Regions from separate parts of the Mesorhizobium sp. M1088 genome, predicted to be linked through region 3. Evidence: predicted binding sites of a transcription regulator. Region 3 holds the regulator's gene; each other region holds the start of a gene.
What was found. The regulator LexA, encoded in region 3, represses DNA repair genes until DNA is damaged. The targets are predictions, from matches to a motif close to TGTTCNNNNTGTGTTCNG.
Positions count from the first base shown of each region.

Region 1 (5,327 bases), on a different contig from region 3:
CTTGCGGGCTTTCAGCGACGACTTGATTGCCGTTGCGGGCGTTGTCGGTGCGGTCGTGGCCGCCACTGACCGGCATGGCCGTCAGTGGCCGGGTTCTTAACCCAGGGGGCTTGCTCCACCGCAACATGTCGCCCAGTTGCCTCGCGACGCTCCGAAGCAGGCCTTTGCCGGCATCGCGGCCGGGACAATCATGTGATCTCCATAATGCGCACCAACCGGAGCCTATCGCGATTGAAATTGCTGATCGGCGAACAGGCGCTCGTTGCAGAGAAAGGTTACGATCGATCGCGATGCCCGCGTGCCTTCACGCGAAGGCACATGCTACGCGTCTTGGACGGGCGGGCCGCCTGTTGCCGAGAGCGGACGGCAGGTGAAGCGCGCTTGCGATGGCCCGAATCTGACTTGCTTCACCAGTAACCCGGAAGACGCCAGGGACGCGCTGCGCTGGACGCGTGCCCTAGCCGTCGAGCTCCCATCTATCGGACGGCGCCGCACCCTTGGGCTGTTCAAAGGCGCTTGCATCTTCCCTGCGCCGACGCTGGCAGTGTATCCGGAGCGTCAACCCGCTGAAGTCCGGTTGCGCTTTCTCAGCCGAGTAATCGCCGAATTGTCGACAGTGATCACCCCGCCGCAGTCAATCCGCACAGTGAGTTTGTTCACCCCGCGATCGACGCGGGTGACGTCCCCAACAAGAACCACTCTGTCGCCGGCCCGGACTTTCGGTGGCGGATCAATCGTATAAGGATGGTCATACGAAGGAATGCTCACCCTGGCGCGCCCACTGGGGAGAATCGCGATCACGATACCTGCCAGCGCCACCTCATCGCCGACCTCAAATTCGCGAGGCATGTTAACGTGCAGCATGGTCTTCCTCCCGATGCCTTCCTAATTCACGCTTTGCTAAATTAATGCCCGGCCAGCCAGGTTGGTTGCTTGCAATCGACTTCGTACGGTTCCGCACAATTCCAAGCTGGTATGCACTCCCAGTTGGCCTCGGATCGGCCTTGAGCGTCAAAATTCTGCAGAAACGGTTTGACGTTCAGGATGACCTTGGCGCGCCCGCCACACGGTAGCGGAGCGGCGGACTTCATCGCAGTCCGGCGATGGCATAAACGCTGAGCGTGAAGCGGACATGAATCTTTCGCGTTCAGGTACATCGTTCTGGCAAATTCGAGCAACGCCACGCCGGAAGCAGGAATCGTGTGCTGCTCCCAAGCTCCCTCGGAAGGCAAGTTGACCACCCGCCCACCGTTAGTCTAAGTCCCGCCGGTGCGTTCCAAACGTCATAGAAGCCGGTCGATGGCTTTACTGCCACGCGGGTTATTGGAGCCGGATCATCGATGCTGGTGTCGTGCGCCTACGCGCACGTCAAGTCGGTTTCATGCATGGGACCTTCAAGGCCAGCGACGTCATCATCGAGCAATGTTCAGCCAAGCCGTATGTTGTTCGCAATCGTTGCACATGGAAGGCTCCGATCGGGGTGACATCTCAACACTAGGGCAACCGGACAGACGGTGGAAAACGGCCCCAGCTTCAAAAGCTAGAACAATGCCATAAGCCTTGTGCCCTTCTTCGCGCCAGGCTTCGAGCTATTTGGCGAGCTATCCTGAGTTCGGCCAGCGTCGGTTGCCACCAGCCTCGCTGCCGTTCCGGTAATCCGGCAGCACGCCGAGCGGGCCATGTTCTAATCAATTCAGCCAACGTCGCCGGACGCCATCGGCCCCAGATGTGGTCGACGTTCGCCTCGATCAAATGCGGATAGAACGCTGCTATCTGCGAGGTGTCGACGAGTTCACCCGAAATCTCGGTGAAGACCACGATACCGTATTGCTCCGTTGCCACGGCACGGCCAAGCCGGGGTAAATCGTCTGGGGGCAGTGGATAGCGACGTCGCCTGCGTTCGGCATACCGCAATCTGGCGGCTTTATATTCCTCGGAATCTTTGGACGCTTCTCGTCGCCGTTTCCTCTCCTCCGGTTCTGCGCGGCCTGCGGCCCTTTCGATGCTTGGCCAATGGCGCTTCAACTCCTCGTACGAGCGGAAAGGCACCCTCCAGGCCCGCAGTTCGTCGTCCCAGCTCGCCCATGGAACGGCTCGCAGTTCCTCAAGAACCGTCCGCGAATAAGGCGTGCGAATGCGCAGGTCGTCCGCGACTTCCAGATACCGGCTCGACAGGGGATCGAAGGCGAAGGCATCCCGTCCCTTGCTGTCATCATGTGCTGCTCGCAAATCCGCCTCTTGCGCAAGCCAGCGCTGGATCCGCCGCTCTGCAGTCTTTCCTGGCACGAACCAGGTTCTGCGCTCGTCACTCCACCTGGCGCGCGGGAATGTCTGTCGAAACCGCTCAACCGCCGCACGATCGTACGGAAAGCGCGCTTCGGCACCAGGAGCTGTCTGCGGTGCAGCAGGGGCGTCGGATTTTTCCATCAGATTGCGAAGCACAGCATGCGCGCAAACAACGCGGTGCAGCTCATTTGGGTCCAAGAACATCAGAACGCCTGGTTAGACCTGCAAGAGGAAGCCGACGAGGCGATCGGTGAAGGCGCTCCCGCCTCACATATGGCGCTACGGTTGACCAGGATCCGCGCAACCTCCAACGTGAGAACTTCACGTTTGTGCTCCGATTGGCACCGGGTCCTGACAGCATCGTGCTTTCGGTTGTTCTGTGGTTCCTCGACCGACAACAGGACGGCGAGCCCGCGTCGCCGGAGGATAAGAACGACGCGGGCCGATCGGAGATATCCGATCTGGCAGCAAAAATATGAGGGAAAGAGTTTGCTGCCTGGGCAGAACTTTTCCTGCGCGCCGGTGTTCCATCGCGTGAGGAAAAAAGCCCGCCGCACAGGTTGATGCGGCGGGTCGATCAAACGCTGTTGCACCGAGCGGGGGGTCGGACATGCCCGGTGCGCGCGGACCACGCGAACTTTAGATGCACCAGCTGCGATTCGTCCACCAACCGACGGTTGGAGTTTCATTCCGAGAACTGTCTCACAGTGCGAAGCGGGCAAGTAGTTTATCGGGAACCCAGCCTTGGCACAGCACGTTGCTCAGTCGCTGACCTTCGCAAAGGAAGCATACAATGGCGAAAGACATATCTCGCGAGGAAGAGCAACGCGGCACCGAAAAAGTTTTCTTCTGGGGCGCTGTAATCGCCCTTGTCCTGTTTGTGTCTTTGGTTACCATCGCCCTCGTCGGAAGGGCCTGATCTGTTCGACAGTAGGATTGGATCGGCGGGTGCGAGGTCTCGGTGGGTTTTGGGGCGAATGCGGGCTGTTGTACCCTATGAGCCGCTCCCATCCGCCGTTTGTCGTCTCGATCGCCGGTCGAGCCACAATGCACTGAATTCAGAAGATTCATCGCGGGTCACCTGCAGCAAACTGTCCCAATCCAATCCGATCGGCTGTCCTTTGCTAGAGACTAAAAGCCACGGGCGGACGCTACAGGCCTAACTTTTCCCGGAGTGCACCAATGCGTTTAGAAGCTTCCGCCTTGCTAAGGCCGTCGGCATAGGCCTCAGGGTCGTCGGCCTGTTCGGCCAGAGTTTTCAGATATGAGGCTTGTGCGGGAGTCATTGGGTCATCTCCGCTGACCCAATCTTCCGGGTCTTTTCCGACATTTGCCGATGCCTCGATTTTTGGGTTGTGCCGGTCGCCCATGGTCAATCTCCCTTGATTGATCAGCACAATGAGAAACGATCATGATTTGTTCCGCCACATTTGGTAGGCTTTCTCAGGCCGTTTGCAGGGCTGCTCGTCACCGACCTGGTCAGTGTGTGGGATCGGTCGGAGTAACGTCGACGCTGGCCGGGACCCGGACAACACGTCGACTGCGGCTGGATGGTGGTTCCCGCGCCGGACTGGCAGCCATATCCTGCTCTGGTCGCCAACGGCGCTGACAGAGCCTCCGGTCTCAACATATCAATTCTTTGCGGGAAGGGAGAGACTCGGCGTCCCTCACTCAACGGTCGCAACCAGCAGGGGTTGCCCTTCGCGAATCGAGACCCCCCGCCCAGCATTAGCGATGGCCTGCCGCTTTAGGTAGTTTGTCTCATCCCATCGGCGGACTTCGATATTGGCGCGGATCATGGAGATGCCTGCTCGCCGATCAGGCGGGCATATTCCGCCTCCGGCTGGCCATATGAGCTGTTTGCCAAGGTGATGAGACCAGTTCGATCACGGAGGATGACCTCGCCACGATTTGACCTGATCAGGCCGCGGCCTTCCAGCATTTGAAGTGCCACGGTGACGCCCGGCCGTCGTACACCCAACATGACCGACAGGAATTCATGGGTAATCGGCAGCCGGTCGCCTTCTATGCGGTCGTTGCACATGACCAGCCATCTTGCCAGCCGTTCTTCCAGTTTCAAACGCGCATTTGGCGAGGGCGGTATAGCTTGCCTGGATCCACGCGTAGTGCACGTACCGCAGCAGAAAAAGCCGCAGCGTCGGGCTGTCGGAAAGCGCCTTTGTGAATGGCTCGGCGTCCATGCTGGCAACCTCGGCATCCGCTTGAATGTAGCAGTCGTGCGGCGATCGATCGCCGCCCATGATCAGCGCCGAGCCGGTCATGCCCTCGAAACCAATGACTATAACTTCGGAGTCGACCTCCGGCCGGAGTTTCGCCACCATCGAGCCGATCCCCGTCTCAAAGAAGTAGACGGCCTCGATAGCGGCGTTTGCGGTTTCGAGCTGCGTCCTCAATGGCAGAAAGCTACTGTGAAGGTGAGGCCTGAGCAATTGAAGGTCGGCCGGAGACATGCGCCGCAGCAGTTCGTTTCTGTATACAGGCTCTGGGCTAGGAATTGGCTGTGGCGCCCGATCGCGGTCTTCTGAGTTTGCGACGCCAATTTTGGAGGTGTTGGGGCTGCTCATGGCTCCCTCCCGAATTGGGGCGGAAGCACGATGCTCGCTCACAGCCGGCGATGCCCTTAATGTTTATCACCGATCAAAGCAGAGTACGGCTTTCAAACCGGCGAGTCCCGAGAATTATCCGTCGGTCGATGCGGCATGTCCACCTCTCCGGGCCTCCGCGCCCCTGTCTCATAGCAGAGGAACAACCGCACTCGCATCCGTTCGGCACCGCCAGAACCCTCCGGCTGAATGTCTCTTCGGTGCCGCAAATGGAGATGTTGCATGGCTCGATCCGTAGAGCACGTTTTCAGACCATCTGAGGCTGCGTTCCGCGGGATCTCGAGCAGAATCTCAGGCACAGTTATGCCGACGTCGTTCTCTTGGTCGCGAATCCGAATCTGGTGGGCCATGATGCCGCGCGCGTATCGTCCAAACACCTGCGCGGCCAATTGCCCGAAGGGGAGTTCAAGTACCTCT
Region 1 is NZ_JAMYMO010000023.1:24,779-30,105, forward strand. Features, by position in the region: gene NKH49_RS22535 (hypothetical protein) at 559-864, opposite strand; gene NKH49_RS22540 (hypothetical protein) at 1,534-2,427, opposite strand; gene NKH49_RS22545 (hypothetical protein) at 3,080-3,205, shown strand; gene NKH49_RS22550 (DUF3072 domain-containing protein) at 3,438-3,656, opposite strand; gene NKH49_RS22555 (helix-turn-helix domain-containing protein) at 4,082-4,330, opposite strand; gene NKH49_RS22560 (cyclic nucleotide-binding domain-containing protein) at 4,284-4,871, opposite strand.
Region 1: a site for LexA is predicted at 3,693-3,710, ahead of NKH49_RS22550 (DUF3072 domain-containing protein). Genes of this name have one in related genera too.

Region 2 (5,327 bases), on a different contig from region 3:
CGACCCTTAGTCTCAACTGCCCGGTTTTCGAATCGGCGACGCGCGGGCTGCTTTCCGCTTTTGCTCCGCTGCCATTCGAACCAGCGGTGTCCTCCGCCGGCTGCACGCCAAACTCCAGCGCCTCGATCTTTTGTCCGCGCCTGGTCACCTTCGATGTCGAGACCAGGATGTCGTCGATATCCTTGGCCGATTGGCCGAAATGCGTCTGCAATTTGCGCACCCGCTCGTCGAGCCGGGAGACGTCTTCCATCAGCCGGATGACCTCGCCCTGGATCAGGTGTGCCTGCTCGCGCATGCGGGCATCCTTGAGGATTGCCTGGATGACCTGGATCGACAGCATCAAAAGCGATGGCGAGACGATGACGATCCGCGATCGATGCGCCTTTTGGACAACGGCCTCGAAATTCTCGTGGATTTCGGCGAACACCGATTCCGAAGGCACGAACATGAAGGCGGTGTCCTGCGTCTCGCCCTGGATCAGGTATTTTTCGGAAATATCCCGGACATGCACCTCGATGTCGCGGCGGAAAGCCTGTGCGGCGGACTTCTGCAGGTCGGCGCCTTCGGCGGCACGGATGGCATTCCACGCCTCGAGCGGAAACTTTGCGTCGATGGCAAGCGACGGCGCGCCGTTCGGCATCTTTACCAGGCAGTCGGGCCGGCTGCCATTCGACAAGGTCGCCTGGAATTCATAAGCGCCGTGCGGCAATCCGTCGGCGACGATGGCTTCCATACGCGACTGGCCGAAGGCGCCGCGCGTCTGCTTGTTGGAAAGGATCGCCTGCAATTGCACGACCTGGCCGGCCAGCGACTGGATGTTGCCTTGCGCAATATCGATGACCGCCAGCCGTTCCTGCAGCTTGGCGAGGCTCTCATGCGTCGATCTCGTCTGCTCGGTCATGGTCTGGCCCAGGCGGCCGGTCATGGCATCGAGACGCTGGCCGATCGACTGTGTCAGTTCCGCCTGGCGCGCCCCGAACACTTCGGCGATGGCGCCCATGCGGCCCTGCATTTCCGCTTGGGATTGCAGAATGCCGGCCATCCGCGCCTCGGCGTCGCGGGCGTGGTCGGCGGCTTCGGCGGCCGCCACTGCACGCGCCTTGGCCGATCGCCACAGCGCAACGACGAGCGCGACGAACAGTCCAAGGAACAGCATTGCGCCGAAACCCAGGGCATGGCCGAGCGTGAGCGTGGTGGCGCCGAGGCGGGCGACAGGTTCGGACAGGATGGTGGCCAGATCGTTCATGCCGACAGCATAGATGATTCGGTCTGCCGGCACAGATCAAAACGTGAACGACCCGAAGGCGTCCCGGTTGACGCTTTTCCTGCGAGGTCTTAGGTGAGACGCCATGTCGATCAAGCCGCTTATCATCCTCCCCGATCCCGTCCTGCGCCAGGTTTCAAAACCGGTCGAGCGTGTCGATGGCGATTTGCGCAAACTGGCCGGCGACATGCTGGACACCATGTATGACGCGCCCGGCATCGGCCTCGCAGCGATCCAGGTCGGCGAACCCTTGCGCATGCTGGTGATCGACCTCGCCAAGGAGGACGAGACGCCGGCGCCGCACGTCTTCATCAATCCCGAAATCCTTGAAAGCTCCGACCAGCGTTCGGTCTATGAGGAAGGCTGCCTGTCGATCCCCGATTACTATGCGGAAGTCGAGCGCCCCGCCGCGGTGCGGGTGAAATATCTCGATCGCGACGGCAAGCTGCAGGAGATCGAGGCCGAGGGGCTGATGGCGACCTGCCTGCAGCATGAAATCGACCACCTCAACGGCGTGCTGTTCATCGATTACATCTCCAAGCTGAAGCGCGACATGGTGGTCAAGAAATTCAAGAAGCTCGCCAGGGACAAGGCGCCGGGCAAGATGGTGGGGTAGGCGTCGACGAATGCCCCTGCGTGTCATCTTCATGGGTACGCCCGAATTCTCCGTGCCGACGCTGCGGGCGATTGCCGGGGCCGGGCACGAGTTGGCAGCCGTCTACACGCAGCCGCCGCGCGCCGGCGGCCGGCGCGGGCTCGAACTGACGCCGTCGCCGGTGCAGCGCGAGGCCGAGCGGCTTGGCATCGAGGTGCGGTCGCCGGTGTCGCTGAAGGGCGAGGCGGAGCAGGAGGCGTTCCGCGCGTTGCGTGCCGACGTCGCCGTGGTGGTCGCCTACGGGCTGCTTCTGCCCAAACCCATTCTCGAGGCGCCGCGGCTCGGTTGCCTCAACGGCCATGCATCGCTGCTGCCGCGCTGGCGCGGCGCTGCCCCTATCCAGCGCGCCATCATGGCCGGCGATACCGAAACGGGCATGATGGTGATGCGGATGGAGGAAGGCCTCGACACCGGCCCGGTGGCAATGGTTGAAAAATGCGCCATTGGACCCGACATGACGGCCGGCGATCTGCACGATCGGCTGATGGTCTTGGGTGCTTCGCTGATAGTGCAAGCGCTCGAACGGCTGGAGCGGAATACGCTGACATTTACCACACAGGCGGAGGTGGGGGTGACCTACGCCAAGAAAATCGATAAATCGGAGACTCGCATAGACTGGCTGCGACCTGCCGGCGACGTGCACAACCAGATTCGCGGCCTGTCGCCCTTTCCCGGTGCATGGTGCGAGGCCGAAATCGGCGGCCGCGTGGAACGGCTGAAACTGCTTCGCTCGACGCTCTCGCAAGGCGCCGGCGAACCGGGAGGAATTCTCGATGACCGGCTGACGGTCGCCTGCGGGTCAGGCGCGATCAGGCCGGTCGAAGTTCAACGTGCGGGCGCAAGGCCCATTGCCGCGCAGGAGTTTCTGCGCGGGGCCAGGCTCGAAAAAGGAATGAAATTGTCATGAGCATGATGTCCATACGCGCGGCGACGCCGCGGGACCGCGAGGCGATCCGCCTTGTCGAAGAACACGCATTCGGCCAGCAGACCGAGGCCGGACTGGTCGACGCGCTGGTCACCGGCGGTGATGCCGTCGTCGAACTGGTGGCGGACGAAGACGGGCAAGTGGTCGGCCATATCCTGTTTTCACGGCTTTTCGTGCGGAATGGCGGCAAGAGCTTCCCGGCGGTGGCTTTGGCTCCTTTGGCGGTCGAGCCGTCGTTCCACGGCACCGGCATCGGCGGTGCGCTGGTCCGCGAGGCGCATATCCGCCTGAAGGCTGCTGGCGAGACGCTCGCCGTGGTGCTCGGCGATCCCGCTTACTATGGCCGTTTCGGCTACAGCCGCGCCCGTGCAGCGAAATTCGAGAGCGACTACCAAAGCGAGGCTTTGCAGGCGCTTGCCTGGGGCGAGGCGCCCGAGACCGGCAGGCTGGTCTACGCCTCGGCCTTCGGCTCAGCCCTCGCCGCCTGATTTCGCCTCGATCCGGGAATGCCGCGTTTTCGCCTCGACATCGAATATGACGGCAGTCTCTTCGCCGGCTGGCAGCGCCAGGCCAACCAGCCTTCGGTGCAGCAGGCGATCGAGCAGGCGATCGAGAACTTCTGCGGTGAGCAGGTTTCGCTGCGCGCCGCCGGCCGCACCGACGCCGGCGTCCATGCGACCGCTCAGGTGGCGCATGTCGATCTGATCAAGGCATGGCCCGGCGACAAGGTGCGCGACGCCGTCAACGCGCATCTGCAGGCGGCCAAGGTGCGCATCGCCATCCTGAAGGCCGCCGTCGTGCCGGATGGCTTCGATGCGCGTTTCTCGGCGATCAGCCGCCATTACCTCTACCGCATCGTCAATCGCCGCGCGCCGGCGGCGCTCGACAAGGGCAAGATCTGGTGGGTACCGAAGCAGCTCGATGCCGGTGCCATGCACGAAGCGGCAAAGGTGCTGCTTGGCCGGCATGATTTCACCACCTTCCGCTCGACCCAGTGCCAAGCCACCAGCCCCGTCCGCACGCTCGACCGGCTGGATGTCAGCCGGGCGGGCGATTTCATTGAGGTCCGCGCTTCGGCGCGGTCATTCCTGCACAACCAGGTGCGCTCGATGGTCGGCTCGCTCAAACGTGTCGGCGAAGGCGGCTGGACTGTTGCCGACCTCAAGGCGGCGCTTGAGGCGCGCGACCGTGCGGCCTGCGGTCAGGTGGCGCCGCCCGACGGGCTGTTTCTCGTCGGCGTCGATTATCCGACGCCTGGCTGATCCGGAACGCTGATCCCGAGCAGCGCCTGCAGGCCGAACAGGACGATCAGCGACGCCACGAACATGCCGGCAAAAACGGCGCTGCCGGTGGCCGCACCCCTGCCGATCGCAACGTTGGTCATCCGCCAGGTCAATACCATCGACAGCGCGAATAACAGCAGCGACACGAGTCCGGAGACTTCGCTGGCCGACGTCAGGAAAAGCCGGATCAACGCCGATGGCAGCATCATCCAGGCGATGATCGCCGAGGCCCAATTGCTGGCCACGACATAATGGACGAAACGGCCGCCGACGCCGACCCGCGGCGCCACCAGGGCGAGGCCTATGAGCGGCAGCACCCAGGCGCCGATATCGACGGTGGCCAGGCGGATCAACATGCTGAAACGGCCGACGAATGCGTTGGGATCGCCGATCTCGTTGGCAATACCGACCCAGCCGACGATCAGTGCCGGCGCCGCGACGACGATGGCAAAAAAGGAGTTCCAGAAACCGTCCGCCGAAAGGTCGAGCAGGCGAAATCCGTCGGCCTTGCCGAGCATCAGCCGCCAGGCACCGGCAAGCGAAGCGTAGGTTTCATCCGCTGAAAGCATCACTAGGATATGTCCTGCGCAAACCAGTCTTCAACGAAGCGCAGATAAATCTGCGTCAGCGTCTCGAGGTCGGCAATTGCCACGCGTTCGTCGACCATGTGCATGGTCTTGCCGACCAGTCCGAATTCGACCACCGGACAATAATCCTTGATGAAGCGGGCATCGGAGGTGCCGCCGGAGGTGGAGAGCGCCGGCTTCCTGCCGGTCACCGCCTTGATCGAGCCGCCAAGCGTCTCGATCAACCTGTCGTCGCGTGTCAGGAAAACGTGGCTCGGACCGTCGCGCCAGACGATCTCGTAGTCGACCGGCGTCTTCTTGCCGGCGCGGTATTTCTTGCGTTTCGCCGCCCGGTCGAGGCGGTTGTGGATCTCGGCCTGGATCGTCTCGGCGGTCCATATGTCGTTGAAGCGAATATTGAAGGTAGCCGCCGCCTTCGCCGGGATGACGTTGGTGGCAGGGTTGCCAACGTCGATGGAGGTGACCTCAAGATTGGTCGGCTGGAAATCCCTTGTTCCGTTGTCGAAGACGGGGTGAAGCAAGGCGTCGACCAGCGTCACCAGGCCGCGCACCGGGTTGTCGGCTAGCTGCGGATAGGCGGCGTGGCCCTGGCGGCCGTTGACGACGACCGTGC
Region 2 is NZ_JAMYMO010000009.1:94,715-100,041, forward strand. Features, by position in the region: gene NKH49_RS14160 (DNA recombination protein RmuC) at 1-1,246, opposite strand, end outside; gene def (peptide deformylase) at 1,350-1,880, shown strand; gene fmt (methionyl-tRNA formyltransferase) at 1,897-2,826, shown strand; gene NKH49_RS14175 (GNAT family N-acetyltransferase) at 2,823-3,332, shown strand; gene truA (tRNA pseudouridine(38-40) synthase TruA) at 3,351-4,106, shown strand; gene NKH49_RS14185 (transporter) at 4,088-4,696, opposite strand; gene dapE (succinyl-diaminopimelate desuccinylase) at 4,699-5,327, opposite strand, start outside.
Region 2: a site for LexA is predicted at 1,279-1,296, ahead of NKH49_RS14160 (DNA recombination protein RmuC). Genes of this name have one in related genera too.

Region 3 (5,327 bases):
CTCTCGCATCAATCTCAAGTGACAGCTGCTTTGATGGCGAAGCGCGCATCCTTCCACGCACCGGTGTGCAGGATGTCCTCAAGCACTTTGGCGGCCTGCCAGACATCGGCATAGCCGACATAGAGCGGGGTGAAGCCGAAGCGCATGGTCGATGGCGCGCGAAAATCGCCGATCACGCCACGTTCGATCAGCGCGCGCATGACCTGGTAGCCATGCTCATGCATGAATGAAATCTGGCTGCCGCGTTTTTCCCCATCGCGCGTGCTTTCGAGCGTGAGCCCGTAAGTGCCGCACTTTGCCTCGACAAGCTCGATGAACAGATCCGCCAGCGCGATGCTCTTCTTGCGCACCGCCGTCATGTCGACATCGTTCCAGATGTCGAGCGCGCCCTTCAGCGTGCGCATCGACAAGACCGGCTGCGTGCCGCACAGAAACCGGCGGATGCCGGTGCCGGCCGCATAGCCTGGCTCGAAGGCGAAGGGCCGTGCATGGCCCCACCAGCCGGTGAGCGGCTGCTGGATGTCGGAAAGATGCCGCTCAGCCGCATAGATGAAGGCAGGCGCGCCCGGGCCGCCATTCAGATATTTGTAGGTGCAGCCAACGGCAAAATCGGCGTTTGCCTTGTCGAGTTCGACTGGCATCGCGCCGGCGGTGTGGCAGAGATCCCAGACGATCATCGCCCCGGCTTCCTGAGCCCTGCGCGTCAGCGCCGGCATGTCGCGCAGTTCGCCCGACTTATAGTTGACGTGGTTGACCAGCACCACAGCGGTGCGTTCGTCGATCAGCTCTTCGATGGTCGGCGCGTCGACTCCCGAGAGGCGCAGCAGCGTATCTTTTCGCGTCGAAACCACACCCTCGGCCATGTAGAGGTCCGTCGGAAAACTATCGCCCTCGGCGACGATGACCTGCCGCTCCGGTCGCATGGCCATGGCGGCGTGCAGCAGCTTGTAGATATTGACCGATGTCGTGTCGCAGACCACTGTCTGGCCGGCCGCGGCCCCGATCAGGCGCCCGAGCTGGTCGCCAAGTTCAAGCGGCATGTTGAACCAGCCGGCCGTGTTCCATGCGCGGATGAGATCATGCGACCATTCTTCGGTCGCGGCCTTGTGCAGTTCATCGAAAGCGGCACGTGAAGCAGCTCCTAGCGAATTGCCGTCGAGATAGATCACTCCTTGCGGCAACACAAAGCGGTCGCGCATCGCGCGCAGCGGATCCGCGGCATCCATCGCCTTTATGGCCACGAGATCGGGAATTCCTGTCATGATTTGTCTGCTCCCCCAAGATCCAACGCAACGCCGGACACGCATCGACTGTTCTTCCATTACTTGGTTGCGCGCAGCAAGGCTCCACCGGCGAGAAGCAGCCTGACCAGGCGGTGGAAACCGGGACTTAACCCGAGGTTGGCGTTTTGAGTTCGTTTCGTTCACGGTGCATTGACCAAACCGCACAGTCGATACGGGTTCAATTCCGTGCCTTTTGCCGACCGACGGCCGATGCCAGTGCCGCCTTCTAGGAGGCCAGAAGGGCGCAAACGAAAGCAGAATCAAGGCGATGAGGCTCGCGGCGGTGAAAATGCGGTACGCCGGTAGGGGACGTCGTTTGTTTCCCGAGCCTTAACGCATTCATTAAACTTTAAACAGTTGCGGAACACAACTGGAACAGATAGTGTTTGTTCTGGGTTTGTTTTTCTGATTCTGTTGGGGGTCGCTATGCTGACACGCAAACAACACGAACTGCTTATGTTCATCCACGAAAGGTTGAAGGAAAGCGGTATCCCGCCTTCATTCGACGAGATGAAGGAAGCGCTCGACCTGGCTTCCAAATCCGGAATCCACCGGCTGATTACGGCGCTGGAGGAGCGCGGCTTCATTCGCCGTTTGCCCAACCGGGCCCGTGCGCTGGAGGTGCTACGCCTGCCTGACTCGATCGCCCCCGGCCTCAATGCGGCACGCAAGTTCTCGCCGAGTGTCATCCAGGGTAGTCTTGGGCAAGGCGCCCCTCGGCAAGGCAAGCCGACATCGTCGCGCGTGCCCGCAGCCGGAAATGACGACGATGTCGTCGCCGCCGTTTCGATCCCGGTGATGGGCCGCATCGCTGCCGGTGTGCCGATCGACGCCATCCAGCACCAGACGCATTCGATTTCGGTGCCGCCGGATATGATCATGGGCGGCGAGCATTATGCGCTCGAGGTCAAAGGCGATTCGATGATCGAGGCCGGCATTTTCGACGGCGACACGGTGATCATCCGCAATGCCGATACGGCGAGCCCCGGTGAGATCGTGGTGGCACTGGTCGACGAGGAGGAAGCGACGCTGAAGCGGTTCCGCCGCAAGGGCGCCTCGATCGCCCTGGAAGCCGCCAATCCGGCCTACGAGACGCGCATCTTCGGACCAGACAGGGTCAAGGTGCAGGGCAAGCTCGTCGGACTGATCCGCCGCTACTGAGCTCCGCCCTTGGCGCCGGCTTTGGGGTTGTCGGCCCGGCGGTATGGCGGCAGGCCCCGTGCCGCGCGTGAAAATTTCCGCTGCACGTGCCAGGGCCGGTATGATTTTTCGACGGCGAAGCGGATCTCGGCGCGTGTTGCCGCTTGTGGATCGAAATAGACGGCGGCACTTCCCGCGCGCGCCAGTTGCCGTTTGGTGACGACGAGGACCAGCCGGTCGTAGTAGCAGGGGTTATGGGCGGTGGCGTCGTCGATGACGATCAAGCTGGCAAAGGCGCAGGCTGGCCGCGCAGTATCGCGGTCCTTGGCTTGCGCGATGATCGCGCCGGATGGATGCCTGGCAAGGCAGAGGCCGTCCGTGCAAATGAACGGCATGCCCGGCGGTAGGTCGGCCGGATCGGCAATGTCGAATTGCGGGTCGTTCTTTCCAGGTGTTTCCGGCGTGACGATAGCCTCTGATGTGAGCGCGCGTTTCCAGTTGTCGATGGTGAACTCATTCGGGCGTGCCCGGTTGACCGCGAGTTCACCGCTGCCGATCGGCAGCGCGACCAGCCGTGCGTCCTCCGAGACCAATACGTCGGGTATGCGTGTCTGCGTTGTCGTCAGCAAGCCGGCGAGCGCAAAAGGAAGTGCCGCCAGCCGCAACCACGTCGTCGCCATGCTGGCAATGACGAGGGCGATCGTCACCAGAAGGACGGATCTCAGCGAAATCAGCCCGACCGCATCGATCGGCGAGCGCTCCGAGATCCACCCGGACAGGGCGATCATCGCCGTCAGCCCCTTGCCCATGACATAGAGAAAAGGGCCATCCGCACCGAACGGCATCGCCAGCGCGCTGAGAACGGCGAAGGGCATGACGACCAGTGAGACGATGGGCATGATGGCCAGATTGGCGAACAGGCTGAGCGGCGCCACGCGCTGGAAATGCCATATGGCGAAAAGCGCCGTGGCGCTCCCTGCAATGATCGAGGTCATCGCCAGACCGCACATGCCCAGCAGGACCTTTCGAGTGGCAAAGCGTAGCGGCGACTGCCGCGGCGGCGGCGTGGTGGCCCTGCCGGCGCGGTAATCGGACCAGCCTGCATAGGCGCCGACAAGGGCCGCCGTCGCGGCGAAGGACATCTGGAAACTCGGACCGACCACCTCGTGCGGCGACACCAGGATGACCGCGATGGCCGAGATCGCCAGGTTGCGCATGGTGAGCGCGGCCCGGTCGAACAGCACGGCGATAAGCATCACCGCCAGCATGATGAAGCTGCGTTCGGCCGCCACGACAATGCCGGAAAAGACGAGGTAGGCCGCAATCGAAAAAAGCGCGGCGGCCGCGGCATATTTCTTGACCGGCCGTCGCGATGAGAAATCGGGAAACAGCGCGAAGGCACCCCGCAGCAGCGCCATGATGGTGCCGGCGACCAACGCCATATGCAGCCCCGAGATGGAGATGATGTGGTAGATGCCGGTGCGCCGCATCGCTTCGTTGATCTCCTCGGGAATGCCGGCGCGCACGCCGACGATCAGCGCAGCAGCAATCTCGCCCTCGGCACCGCCGATGCGGCTGCGGATATGGTCGGCGATGGATTCACGCGCGTCTTCGATCGCGGAAGAAAGCTGCGCGGCAAGCGGCATGCTGTCCGACGACACGATTTTCGGATTGCCGAGAAAAAAGCCGCTGCCGCCGATACCGGCGAAATAGCTGTCGAAGGAGAAATCATAGCTGTCGGGCCGCACCGGGCCGGTCGGCGGCAGCAGCCGCACATAGCCGGTGATCTCGGAACCGGCGGTCAGCTCAGCCGGTATCTTCATCGCCGAAACGCGGACCCGTTCCGGCATGTAGCGCAGTGTCGGCCTGGCGGTTGAGATCACATCGATTGTCAGCCTGATGCGGCCGCTCGCCATGGGCTCGTACGATACGACGCGACCCGTCAGCCGCGTCGAGATTTCGGAGCCGAGCATATGCGTTCCGACACGCCATGTCTCGAACTTGGCGGCAAGTACGCCAAGCGCGCAGAGCAGCGCCACCATGAAGCACAGGCGCGTCCTGGGCCATGACCGCGAGGCGACGGCACAAAGGGTCGCGAGGAGCGCGATTGCGATCGGCTGTGGAAAGGCCGGCTCCACCGACAGCCCGAAATAAACGACCACCCCGCATGCGAGGAACACCGGCACCAGCAGGAAGGCGATGCCGCGGTCGAGTTCCAGACCGGCCGCCGTGGTTACGCTGTTGCGGATACGGGACGGTGACGGGAGGCGGAAACGCCTGGGCAGGCGTACGATGGGCTCGCCCGCGGGCCCGAGAACCGCTGCTGGGTCGCTGGCCGGCAGCGACGGAGCATCGAAGCGCGGAGCAGGTAGCAATGCCGGTGCCGGCAGGACAGGCGGGGGAGCGGCAAACAGCAAGCGTTCGCTGACGTCGCTGCCAACGTCCTCGCCCTCGCCCGCACCACGGCCTCGCACAGCCATCGGGTCTGCCCCTTGCGCCCTCTACCTCCTATGCTACATGAACGCGCAACGCGCGAAAGTCCGCAAACCCACTTCCTTCGCCCGCCTGAGAGTTCCATGCCCGATAAGGTCGTCACCCGTTTTGCCCCCTCGCCCACCGGCTATCTGCACATTGGCGGCGCGCGCACGGCGCTGTTCAACTGGCTGTATGCCAAGCACACGGGCGGCACGATGCTGCTGCGCATCGAGGACACCGACCGCGAGCGCTCCACCGATGCGGCGACGGCAGCCATTCTCGACGGACTTTCCTGGCTCGGACTCACCTGGGACGGCGCACCTGTCTCGCAGTTCGAGCGCGCGCCGCGCCATCGCGAGGTGGCCGAGGAGCTGGTGCGCTCGGGCAAGGCCTATTACTGCTACGCGACGCCGGCGGAGCTGGAGGCGA
Region 3 is NZ_JAMYMO010000016.1:14,267-19,593, reverse strand. Features, by position in the region: gene kynU (kynureninase) at 15-1,262, opposite strand; gene lexA (transcriptional repressor LexA) at 1,710-2,444, shown strand; gene NKH49_RS19265 (ComEC/Rec2 family competence protein) at 2,438-4,903, opposite strand; gene gltX (glutamate--tRNA ligase) at 5,000-5,327, shown strand, end outside.